Regions from separate parts of the Bacteroides sp. AM23-12 genome, predicted to be linked through region 3. Evidence: riboswitches for the same ligand, from Rfam matches in the RefSeq annotation. Region 3 holds a riboswitch; each other region holds the start of a gene.

Region 1 (4,228 bases), on a different contig from region 3:
CCTTCTATTTCTATCTGTTGGAACTTTACGGACCGGCAGTCATCCTTCCCGAAGAGCCGCTGTCGGTAGATGAAAACATTGAAAACTTGTCATTCGAACGTAACACGTACGATGAATGTGTGGAATATATCTGCAAAGACCTCGAAGAAGCTTACAGTCTACTGGACCCGACGCGCCCGAGCACTCAATTCGAACGTCCTACCAAATATGCGGCAGCCGCCCTCATGTCACGTGTCCGGCTTTATCAAGCTTCCAAGTGGTACAACGGCAATCAATATTATGCCGACTGGACCACTTCCGACGGACGAAACATGATAGCCCAGCAATATGACCCGGTGAAATGGGCGAAATCAGCTGCTGCCTCCAAGAGAATTATCGATAGCGGTATTTACTCATTATACACTGTACCCAGCGATGAAAACACGTATGCATCCTCTCAGGCGTCACAAGCGGAATTCCCGTTAGGAGTAGGAGGAATCGATCCTTACCATTCGTATATAGACATGTTCAATGGAGAAGCACTGGCTGTGAAAAACCCTGAACTTATTTATGCTACTCCCTTGAACAACAACATCATTTCAATCGCCTTCCCGTTGAAACTGGGAGGATGGAACGGCTTAGGAATCACTCAGAAACTCATAGATGCCTACTACATGAAAGATGGAGAAGATTATGTGCAACAACCTGATTATTATGAAGAAGCGGGTACTGTACCTACCATCGCCACAGGATATGAGCTGAGACCAACCGTTGCCAAAATGTATCTGGACCGCGAACCGCGTTTCTACGCATCTATCGGATTCTGTGAATGTTTCTGGCCCGCAACTTCGGTAACAGGAACCGAAGCTCCCAACGTGACTAACTTTACAGCAGGATATTACGTGAATGGCAACTGTGCAAAACAGGCTGCCAATCCAGAAGACTATAACTTAACGGGATATACTCTAAAGAAATATATCCATCCGGAGGATAACTGTACCAGTCATACAGGTGCTAAAATAAAACCGAAAACATTCCCTGTATTCAGATATGCGGAAATACTGTTGAACTATGTAGAAGCATTGAATGAACTGAAAGGAGAACCGGAATATACGGAAGCGGCAGATAACACCACTTATCATGTTTTGTATAATCCGGAGGAAATCATGTACTACTTCAACATGATTCGTTACCGTGCCGGATTGCCGGGCATCACCCTTGCCGATGCCAGCGATCAAGTGAAGATGCGTCAGTTAATCATCCGCGAACGCATGATCGAATTTGCGTGCGAAGGAAGAAGATATCATGACCTGCGTCGTTGGGGACTAGCAGAAACAGAAGAAAACAAACCGGTACAAGGTATGGACGTTACCAAGAAGACAACCGAAAGAGACCAATTCTATACTGTTGTCAATGTAGTTCATAAGTATGCATTACGCAGCTTTGACAGGAAGATGTACTTCTATCCTATTCCGAGAGCCGTATTGGATAAAAATGCCAAACTGAAACAAAATCCAGGATGGGACGGATTCGGAGATTGGTAACTTTCCCCTTTCTATCATATAACTGATTATTAATCATATAAAATTGAACATATAATGAGATCAATATACAAAATAGTGGTCTGTTCTTTGTTAACGCTCTCCATCACTTCTTGTGAAAAAGACCTGCTTGAAAAAGAACAATATCAGAAAGAAATCTACCTGATCGGTGCTTACAACCGAGTATGGACCACAGAAGTAAGCTACAGTAACGAAGAAGTGAAAACTTATTTCACGGTCAGCAGTTCCGGTACATTAGCATTAGACCGAGATGTGAACGTAAAAATGAAGATCAACGAAGAGTTGGTAGATATTTACAATAAAAAATACTGGACCGTTCTGAATGAGGACAAATATTATAAATCACTGGATACTGATTTATATTCCATTCCTTCTTTGGAGAATACGGTAATCAAGCACGCTGAAGGTATTTCCGCCGAAGTTCCTGTGTTGATAAAGACAGCAAGTCTGAAGATTGACCAGTCATACGTCATCCCCGTCGAAATAGAAAGTACAACAGGATATCCGATAAGTGAATCCGGATATAAAATGTTGATTCTATTAAAATTAAAGAATGACTATTCGGGCAGTTACCAGATGAGTGGGCATACCACCTTAGAAGGAGAAACTCCGAAGACGATTCAGAAGCCTAAAACGATTAAGCCTACCGGAGTCAACACTGTCAGACTATTCTATGCCATGAACAACGAGAGCGACGAGAAAGCTGATATCCAAACGGGTACAATAGAACTGACCATCACGGATCAGATAGTGGAAGGCACTAATGATGTAAAGAAAGTTTTGATCAAAGCATGGGATGCTGAAAACGGACCGGTAATTATCGACTCAGGAGAAAGTACCTACAACACAACCGCCAAAAAGTTCAGCCTCAAATATACGATCGGTAACACGCTATATGAAGAGCAACTGACCAAAGAAAAAGAAGTTTTATAATACACGACAAATGAGGAGAAGAGGAGATTTCACGGCATTGCAAAAATGCCGCTGAAATCTCCTCTTCGTTTTTTCAACGGAGGACTTGTTTTTACATGATTCCTTGTTTTCCTTCTGCTAAATTCGTAATTTTACCGCCGATTCACGCAATAGGGGTGCCCTAACATGACAGGCTGAGAACATACCCATAGAATCTGATCCGGGTAATGCCGGCGTAGAGAACGAATAAATAAGCAAATATGGAAATGAATTATCTGGAGATATTCGGTACGTTTATCGGTATTATCTACCTGTGGCTGGAGTATCGCGCCAGTATCTATCTGTGGCTGGCGGGCATCATCATGCCGGCCATTTATATCTTTGTTTATTACGACGCGGGGTTGTATGCCGACTTCGGCATCAACATCTACTATCTGATAGCTGCCATCTACGGATGGTTCTTCTGGATGTGGGGACACGGGGAAAAGAAAAGTCTCCCCATTATACATACCCCGTGGAAATGCTATCTGCCACTATTCCTTGTGTTTATCGTGTCTTTCGTCGGCATCGCCCGGATACTTATCGAATACACAGACAGTAACGTTCCGTGGCTGGACAGTTTCACAACGGCGTTGAGCATTGTCGGAATGTGGATGCTGGCACGCAAATACATCGAGCAATGGTTTGCCTGGATTCTTGTCGACATCGTCTGTTGCGGACTTTATATCTATAAAGATCTCTATTTCACCTCCGCATTGTACGGACTTTACTCCATTATAGCTATCTTTGGCTACTTCAAATGGAAAAAAATAATGAACATGCAATGATAAACGAACACTATATACCCCAAGCCGTCATACTTGCCAACGGTGAATATCCTGCGCACGAACTTCCCCTGCGTCTTTTGGCAGAAGCCCAATTCGTCGTTTGTTGCGACGGGGCCGCCAATGAATATATTTCCCGCGGACATACTCCCGACGTGATTATAGGCGATGGAGACTCGCTCCTGCCGGAATATAAAAAGCGTTTTTCCTCTATTATCCTTCAAATTTCGGATCAGGAGACGAATGATCAGACCAAAGCTGTCCATTATCTGCAAAGTAAAGGGATACGGAAAATCGCCATCGTAGGTGCTACCGGCAAACGGGAAGATCATACGTTAGGAAACATCAGCCTGCTCATGGAGTATATGAGAAGTGGTATGGAAGTACGGACAGTCACTGATTACGGGACATTTATTCCTGTGAGTGATACGCAAAGTTTTGCCTCACATCCCGGTCAGCAGGTCTCTATCATCAATTTTGGAGCTGAAGGATTAAAAGGAGAAGGATTGTTTTATCCGCTAAGCGACTTCAGCAACTGGTGGCAGGGAACACTTAATGAAGCAACAGCAGATGAGTTTACCATTCATTGTACAGGAGAATATTTAGTATTCCTTGCTTATTAAATCCCTGTTCCGGAAAAATATTCTTTCATCTGCCTTACTACTGATAGTTTCCTACTGTGGAACTATTATTTTTTTGCCTAATGAAACTTTAGTTTCACGGTCTTGGAACTAGAGTTTCCAGCGCTTGAAACTTTAGTTTCTGCAGTTTGGAACTAAAGTTTCTTCAGCTTGAAACTATTGGTTTCAAGGCTTTGGAACTATAGTTTCATTGCATGGAAACTAACTAAGCTAAGGTATTCCTGACTTATCATTCCAAGAGGTCAGTATATTATTGTAGCAGGATATAATAACACAGCGTGACGACATTGTGATAGCAAAATATGCTGTC
Region 2 (4,228 bases), on a different contig from region 3:
CCCATAGTTACTTCTTTCACCACTTTTCGGGGTTTGAATGTATAGGCCAGATTTAGGTTGCTCACGAAATACTTATCCAGAGTCAATGCTTCCACTTCTGCATTTGTCATATATTGCTTGCCGACAAATTGGGATTGAAGGGCTGCTTCGAATCCTTGATAGGTAAAAGCAAAACGGTTGTTCAGCAGGAAATCCGGTGAAAAGGCGATGCGAGTACTCTTATGAGAAACGCTTACGACGTCCAGTAAGTTCCAGCCATCGTAAATGGGAATGTTTTCTACAAAATTCTTGATACGGTTTTTGCTCCATGTCGCATTGATATCCCATTGGAACCATTTACAGGGCTTGATACCTAGCATCAGTTCGATTCCCATCCGGTAGCTGTCCGGAACGTTTTCTGTCAGGGCTTCACCGATATCGTTCAAAGCTCCGGTGAGGACAAGCTGGTCGGTATAATCCATGTAGTAGAAGTTGGCGCCTGCTGTCAGCCAATGATTGGCGAATGTGTATCCGGCTTCGTAGTCGAGCAGCTTTTCAGCTTTCGGATAACTGTCGGGATCGCCATCCGTATAATTATTTCTTGTCGGTTCTTTTTGAGCTACGGAGAAAGAAGCGTAGACACGGTGATTGGAGTTGATATTCCAGTTCAGTCCGACTTTCGGGTTGAAAAAGTCGAATTTCTTGTCTACGGCCAGCAGACGCAACGCACTTTTATTCCAGTCGTATTTGTCATTTGCTCCGTCGATGGTGTAGTCGATGTGCCGGTATTGCAGGTCGGCATAGGCACTTAGTCCTCCGGTAAGGTCGTAGCTTGCTTTCAGATAGATGTTACCGTCGGTTTTCTTCGATTGGTTGCGGTAGTATTCATGGGCGGGAGATAGTGCGCCGATGTAGTTCTTTACCCAAGTCACTTTCCCGAAGTTATTGCCCCGATATTGATTGATGCCTCCGCCCAAAGATGCCGTTAGTCGGTGGTTGGTATAATTGAGGGAGAAAACACCCCCGCCAAACTTATTATCCATTTTCTTCTGGCGGACCAGATCGCTTTCCGAAATTTCTTTTCCGTCTGTTGTAAAAGGTTTCAGACCGTATTCTACGAAAGATCTGTCTTCTTTATATTCCTCATAGTAGCCGTCACCTTTGGTGTAGTGCAGAGCTACGTTCAGATTCCATGCGGTGGAGAAAGTATGGTTGAAAAGGAGTTGATAATTCTTTTGCAGATAGTTATCCGTCTGGTCGGCATAATAATGTTTTTCATTATCGTCTCCGGTATATTCGCCGCAAGGGTTATACTGTCTTCCGTGTTCTTCCATTTCTGCTTTAGTAGCATATCCCCAGGCATGATACGTCTTTTCTTTTCCTGCGAATGCGATCAGTTTGACAGACGTATTTTCGGCGAAATATCCTCCTTGCAGATAGTAAGAGTTGAGATTGACGGAGGCACGGTCGATATATCCGTCCGTACCGATGTTGGAAAGTCGGGCATCGAATGTCCAGTGATTGTTCAGCAGTCCGGTTCCCACTTTTACAGTTTCCTTGTGGGTGTTGAAAGAACCATAGGAACCGTTGAACTCGGCATACGGTTTCATGGACGCGCCTTCGGTCTGCATATTGACACTGGCTCCGAAGGCACCGGCGCCGTTGGTCGATGTTCCTGCGCCACGTTGCACTTGCATATCCTTTACGGAAGAAGAGAAGTCGGGCATATTTACCCAGAACAGGTTGTGGCTTTCGGCATCGTTCATCGGGATGCCGTTTACAGTGATATTGATACGCGTGCCGTCAGTGCCTCGTACACGAAGAGTCGTATAGCCGATGCCCGATCCCGCATCCGATGTGGTCAGCGTGGAAGGAGTCATGCTCAGCAGGTAGGGAATATCCTGCCCGAAGTTCACTTTTTTAAGTTCGGCTTTGCCTATATTGGTAAATGCTACGGGAGTTTTTGCTGTAGCACGTGTGGATACTACCTGCACTTCTTGCAGGTTGATTACTTTCAGACTATCCTTTGCACTCGTTTGTGCATGGACAGGGAAGCCTGCGCCCAATAAGGCGACGGCCATCATCATCATTTTTTTCATCTTGCTTATTAATTAGTTCTCTACGCCGGCATTACCCGGTTCAGATTCTATGGGTATGTTCTCAGCCCGTCATGTTAAGGCACCCCTACTTAGTGAATCGTTGGCAAAATTACTGCTTTTGCGGGAGGAAAGCAAAAAAAACTTTTAGATTTGCTAAAAACAATATAACTTTGTAGTTTGTTGAAATATGACAAGTCAGCTATTTATTCATTTTAATATAATTATCAAATTATGCTACTATTATTTCAAGCGACAGCAACACAGCTTGCGGATTCTACACAAATCGTCGCAGATAAATTAATGGAAGAAGCGATAGCCAATGCGGACGGATTGGATAAGCTTTCTCTGATCACCCAGCAATTGGTAGATTTCGGTATCCGTGCCGGAGAACGCATCCTGATTGCAACCCTTGTCTTCATTGTCGGACGCTTCCTCATCTCGATGCTCAACCGATTTGTCGGACGTCTGATGGACAGGAGAAAGGTGGATATAAGCATCAAGACTTTTGTGAAGAGTCTGGTAAATATTCTGCTGACCATTCTGTTGATTATCTCCGTAGTCGGTGCTCTGGGAGTCGAAACAACTTCTTTTGCAGCCCTGTTGGCTTCTGCCGGTGTGGCTGTCGGTATGGCGTTGTCCGGTAACTTGCAGAACTTTGCCGGCGGACTGATCGTATTGCTTTTCAAGCCTTATAAGGTAGGAGATTGGATTGAAAGTCAGGGAGTTTCCGGAACGGTCAAGGAAATACAGATATTTCACACCATTCTGACTACCGGAGATAATAAAGTGATTTATATACCGAACGGTGCAATGAGCAGCGGAGTGGTGACAAACTATAATACACAGACAACGCGCCGTGTAGAATGGATTGTTGGCGTGGATTATGGAGAAGATTATAATAAGGTACAGCAGATTGTCCGTGATATACTGACGGCCGACAATCGTATTCTGACTGATCCCGCCCCGTTTATTGCCCTTCATGCGCTGGATGCCAGCAGTGTGAATGTGGTAGCCCGTGTGTGGGTGAATACGGCAGATTACTGGGGAGTTTATTTTGATATAAACAAGACTATTTATGAAACCTTTAATGAAAAAGGCATCAACTTCCCGTTCCCGCAACTTACCGTGCATCAGGGAAACTGATCACTATAAGATATATACTAAAACGAGAGAGTTTCACTTCGGTGAGACTCTCTCGTTTTATATGAACAAATTGTCTGGTGTGATTGGAAAATTTCTTTTTTATTTGATGCCAAAGTCTTCTGCAAATTCATATCGGTCTTCTTTGATCCCCAGTACATGGTTGATTTTCCTTCTTTTTTCAAGGTCCTTAAAGTAGCTTTCTACTACCTGATAGAGATCAAAATTACTGGTTGATCCTGCGGCAAGATCGAGTGACTCCACCATTTTCTCTACTGCCTGGTGGATTTTCCCTGCGTCTATCAGATGCAGTTCGTTGCTGTGTATTAAATATTTCTCCATAACTGCAATGTTTTAATGTTATATTGTTATAACGTATCATAGTGATGGAAAGTTCAATCCCCGAATCTTCATTGCGTCTTGTTGTCAATCACATTTTAACAGACAAATAGGTTAGAATCTAATGTCAGATTTTGGCGAGTGCCTGTTCCAGATCGGCTATCAGGTCATTGATATGTTCCGTTCCGATGGATAGACGTACAGTGCCCGGATAAATCTCCTGTTCTGCAAGTTCCTGCGCATTAAGTTGCGAGTGTGTGGTACTTGCCGGATGGATGACTAGTGATTTCACGTCAGCTACATTGGCCAGCAACGAGAAAATCTCCAGACTGTCGATGAAGCGGTGTGCTTCTTCCTGTCCTCCTTTTACTTCAAACGTAAAGATGGAGCCTGCACCATTCGGGAAATAGCGTTGATAGAGTGCATGATCCGGATGATCGGAGAGTGACGGATGATTGACTTTCTTCACCTTCGGATGATTATTCAGGAAGTTCACCACTTTTAGCGCGTTTTCTACATGACGTTCTACACGCAAAGAAAGTGTTTCCAGCCCTTGCAGCAGGATGAAGGCATTGAACGGACTGATCGTTGCTCCCGTATCCCGTAGCAAAGTGGCACGAATGCGGGTGACGTAAGCAGCCGGACCGGCAGCGTCTACAAAGCGTACTCCG
Region 3 (4,228 bases):
AAACGAATGTAACCGGACTCATTAAAATTAAGCTAAACTATACTATTGAAAAGGTCGTTGTGAATTTCACAGCGGCCTTTTTTCTAGCATAAAAAACTAAACTATCTATTGTATTTCAAAGGCATAATTTGTATTTTTGCAATAGCCGAAAATCAAAACAGACAATTATGACACTTCAGCTAAAAAATAAAAAATGGCGCATTGTCTACGTTATTTCCTTTCTTTTATTCTCCTTTACAGGCAATGCGGCTATTCCGGAAGAACCGGAAGAGGAGATTCTTTTCGTGACGTCCTATAATTCCGATACTAAATATACCTACGATAATATCAACACGTTCGTAGAAACGTACCGCCAACTGGGTGGCAAGTATTCCACCATCGTAGAAAACATGAATGTTACCGACCTCAATCAATCCAGAAAATGGAAAAAAAGACTTACCAACATTCTGGACAAACATCCGAACGCCAAGCTGGTTATCCTGCTGGGTGGCGAAGCGTGGAGCAGTTTCCTGCACCTCGAAGACGAGAAGTACAGACAACTGCCCGTATTTTGCGCTATGGCATCGCGCAACGGCATCCGTATTCCGGAAGACTCTATTGATATACGGACTTATGAACCTCAGAGTATCGACTTAACGGAAAGAATGAACAAATACAATATAATATACTGTAACACATATGAATATGATATCGATAAGGACATAGAAATGATGCGAAGCTTTTATCCGGATATGGAGCATTTAGTGTTCATCTCGGACAACACCTACAACGGACTTGCCGAACAAGCGTGGGTAAAAAAGAATATGAAACGCTATCCGGAAATATCGACGACCTATATTGACGGCCGTATCCACACCCTTGATGCTGCCGCCAAACAACTACGCGATGTCCCCAAAAATTCGGTTGCACTACTGGGTATCTGGAGAATTGACAATCGGGGCATAACGTATATGAACAACTCTGTATATGCTTTCTCCAAAGCGAATCCAGAGTTGCCTGTTTTCAGCCTGACTGCTACCGCCATCGGTTATTGGGCAATCGGAGGATATATCCCCCAATACGACGGGATAGGGAGAAGCATGGGAGAACAGGCTTATCAATTTCTGGACAAGGGGAAAAACAATGTCGGCCACATTCATTTGTTGCCCAACAGATACAAATTTGATGCCAACAAACTGCATGAATGGGGATTTCAGGACAAGAAACTACCTTTCAATTCACTTATCATCAACCAACAGGTGTCTTTCTTTCAGGCATATCGGACGGAAGTGCAATTCATCCTGTTTACCTTCCTTGTACTGATAGGCGGACTGTTTATCTCACTGTATTATTATTACCGGACAAAAATCTTAAAGAATCACCTTGAGAAGACTACAGCCCAACTAAGGGAAGATAAAAAGAAACTGGAATTATCGGAAATTGCACTACGTTATGCCAAAGAGCGTGCCGAAGAAGCCAATCAACTGAAAAGTGCCTTCGTATCAAATATGAGCCACGAAATACGGACACCGCTGAACGCCATTGTCGGCTTTTCCAGCCTGCTGATCGATACCGTGGAAACAACGGACGAGCAGAAGGAATATGCGGATATCATCCAGACTAATTCCGAATTGTTATTGCAACTGATCAGTGATGTACTGGATGTATCACGTCTGGAATCAGGCAAACTGCTGTTCAAGTATGAATGGTGCGAACTGGTAAATCATTGCCAGAACATGATCACACTGACCAGAAAGAACCGGACAAGAGATATAGATGTCAGGCTTCAGATGCCGAAAGAGCCTTATATGCTCTATACCGATCCGCTACGTTTGCAGCAGGTTATCATCAACTTACTGAACAATGCGTTGAAGTTTACTCCCGACGGCGGAAGTATCACGCTGAATTATGAAATAGATGAAGAAGACCAGTGTATGCTGTTCTCTGTGACCGATACAGGCTCGGGCATCCCCGAAGACAAGCAGGAACTGGTATTCCAGCGTTTTGAGAAGCTCAACGAATTTGTGCAGGGAACAGGCTTGGGACTGGCAATCTGCAAACTGACCATACAACGCATGGGAGGCGATATCTGGATTGACAAGAATTATAAGAACGGAGCACGGTTTGTCTTTTCTCATCCTATCAAAAAACGGGAATCGGAAGAAAAATGAAAAAAAACCGGATAATTTGATGAATCTTTGTTTCTTTTTCGCTTACTTTGCTCCCGTAAAGACAAAGGGGTGCCCCAAAGAGGGGCTGAGATTATACCCTAGGAACCTGAGGCAGTTAGCACTGACGTAGGGATTGTGTTTCTTTCTTATCGCCTTTCTATATAAGCACGCTCTTTGTATTTACTTTCAACTTATTAATACTGATAGGACAATGAAAGTACAAGTTAACAACAAAGAGGTGGAAATGATTCCTGCTTCTACCCTTACACAACTGGCTGCCCAACTGGAACTTCCAGCACAAGGCATCGCTATTGCCGTAAACAACAAAATGATTCCACGTTCCGAATGGGAAAAATTCGCATTACAGGAGAATGATAACCTCGTGGTCATCAAAGCGGCTTGTGGAGGGTAAAAGTATGGTCAGTCTACAATTTATCACCCACCAGACCGATCGGTATACTTATTTCGAATCGGCACTCATGGCACTTGAAGGAGGATGTAAATGGATTCAGCTACGCATGAAGGAAGCTCCGTATGAAGAGGTGGAAGCTGTTGCCCTCCAACTAAAGCCTCTCTGCAAAGAAAAAGAAGCGATCTTACTTCTGGATGATCACGTCGAACTTGCCAAAAAGCTGGAAGTGGACGGAGTGCATCTGGGCAAAAAAGACATGCCGATAGATCAGGCACGACAATTACTTGGAGAAGCATTTATTATCGGAGGTACGGCAAATACATTCGAAGATGTCGTACAGCACTACCGTGCCGGAGCGGATTACCTCGGCATCGGTCCTTTCCGGTTTACCACTACAAAGAAAAACCTGAGTCCTGTTCTGGGACTGGAAGGTTATGCCGCTATTTTATCTCAGATGAAAGAAGCGAATATCGAACTGCCGGTAGTAGCCATCGGAGGAATCACCTGTGAGGATATACCCGCCATACTCGAAACCGGAGTGAACGGAATAGCACTTTCCGGAACGATTCTTCGGGCGGAGGATCCGGCAGCGGAAACACGAAAGATTTTGAACATGAAATGTATAATCAAATAAAATAATTGAAAAGTGGAAAAGTTAGTAATTGCAGGCCGTGAGTTCGACTCCCGCCTTTTTCTGGGTACAGGAAAATTCAATTCCAATGAAGTAATGGAACAAGCCATTCTGGCATCGGGCACTGAAATGGTAACCGTAGCAATGAAGCGCATCGACATGGATGACAAAGAAGACGACATGCTGAAACATATTATTCATCCGAATATCCAGTTGCTACCCAACACATCGGGAGTACGCGATGCGGAAGAAGCTGTTTTCGCCGCACAGATGGCACGTGAAGCTTTTGGTACCAACTGGCTGAAACTGGAAATCCATCCGGATCCGCGCTATCTGCTCCCCGACTCTATCGAAACCCTGAAGGCTACAGAACAGCTTGTCAAACTGGGCTTCATCGTATTACCCTATTGCCAGGCCGACCCTGTGCTCTGCAAACGACTGGAAGAAGCCGGTGCCGCTACCGTAATGCCGCTGGGTGCTCCCATCGGAACTAACAAAGGACTGCAAACCAAAGAATTCCTGCAGATTATTATCGAACAGGCCGGTATCCCCGTTGTCGTAGATGCCGGAATCGGTGCACCGAGCCACGCTGCCGAAGCAATGGAACTGGGAGCTTCTGCCGTACTGGTAAATACCGCCATCGCCGTAGCAGGCAATCCGGTAGAAATGGCGTTGGCCTTCAAAGCCGCCACCGAAGCCGGAAGACGGGCATACGAAGCAGGACTGGGTCTGCAGGCTGATAACTTTATAGCAGAAGCAAGTTCACCTTTAACTGCATTTTTGGAATAAGTAATAGGTGATAAGTAATAGGTAATAAGTAGGGAGTAGTGTTTGTTTCACTATTCTTAATAATACGATAATAAAATTCTATGGAACAAAAAATAAAATTTTCCCGTTCTCAGAAAGTGTATCTGCCGGGTAAACTCTATCCGAACATCCGTGTAGCCATGCGGAAAGTTGAACAAGTGCCCAGTGTCAGCTTCGAAGGAGAAGAAAAGATAGCTACTCCGAATCCGGAAGTATACGTATATGACA

Evidence for each region. A riboswitch is a leader RNA that binds a small molecule or an ion and turns the genes downstream of it on or off. The one in region 3 is predicted to bind thiamine pyrophosphate.
Region 1: another riboswitch for thiamine pyrophosphate. It lies ahead of pnuC (nicotinamide riboside transporter PnuC); the one in region 3 lies ahead of thiS (sulfur carrier protein ThiS).
Region 2: another riboswitch for thiamine pyrophosphate. It lies ahead of DW640_RS15950 (TonB-dependent receptor); the one in region 3 lies ahead of thiS (sulfur carrier protein ThiS).

The regions. Positions count from the first base shown of each region.
Region 1 covers NZ_QTLF01000020.1:84,257-88,484, forward strand. The annotation lists gene DW640_RS15970 (RagB/SusD family nutrient uptake outer membrane protein) at 1-1,523, shown strand, start outside; gene DW640_RS15975 (BT_3044 domain-containing protein) at 1,578-2,474, shown strand; TPP riboswitch at 2,616-2,711, shown strand; gene pnuC (nicotinamide riboside transporter PnuC) at 2,714-3,280, shown strand; gene DW640_RS15985 (thiamine diphosphokinase) at 3,277-3,900, shown strand.
Region 2 covers NZ_QTLF01000020.1:70,438-74,665, reverse strand. The annotation lists gene DW640_RS15950 (TonB-dependent receptor) at 1-2,078, opposite strand, end outside; TPP riboswitch at 2,079-2,175, opposite strand; gene DW640_RS15945 (mechanosensitive ion channel family protein) at 2,310-3,221, shown strand; gene DW640_RS15940 (hypothetical protein) at 3,321-3,560, opposite strand; gene DW640_RS15935 (O-acetylhomoserine aminocarboxypropyltransferase/cysteine synthase family protein) at 3,685-4,228, opposite strand, start outside.
Region 3 covers NZ_QTLF01000004.1:78,848-83,075, forward strand. The annotation lists gene DW640_RS05590 (superoxide dismutase) at 1-12, shown strand, start outside; gene DW640_RS05595 (HAMP domain-containing sensor histidine kinase) at 168-2,150, shown strand; TPP riboswitch at 2,206-2,300, shown strand; gene thiS (sulfur carrier protein ThiS) at 2,362-2,562, shown strand; gene DW640_RS05605 (thiamine phosphate synthase) at 2,567-3,196, shown strand; gene DW640_RS05610 (thiazole synthase) at 3,209-3,982, shown strand; gene thiC (phosphomethylpyrimidine synthase ThiC) at 4,063-4,228, shown strand, end outside.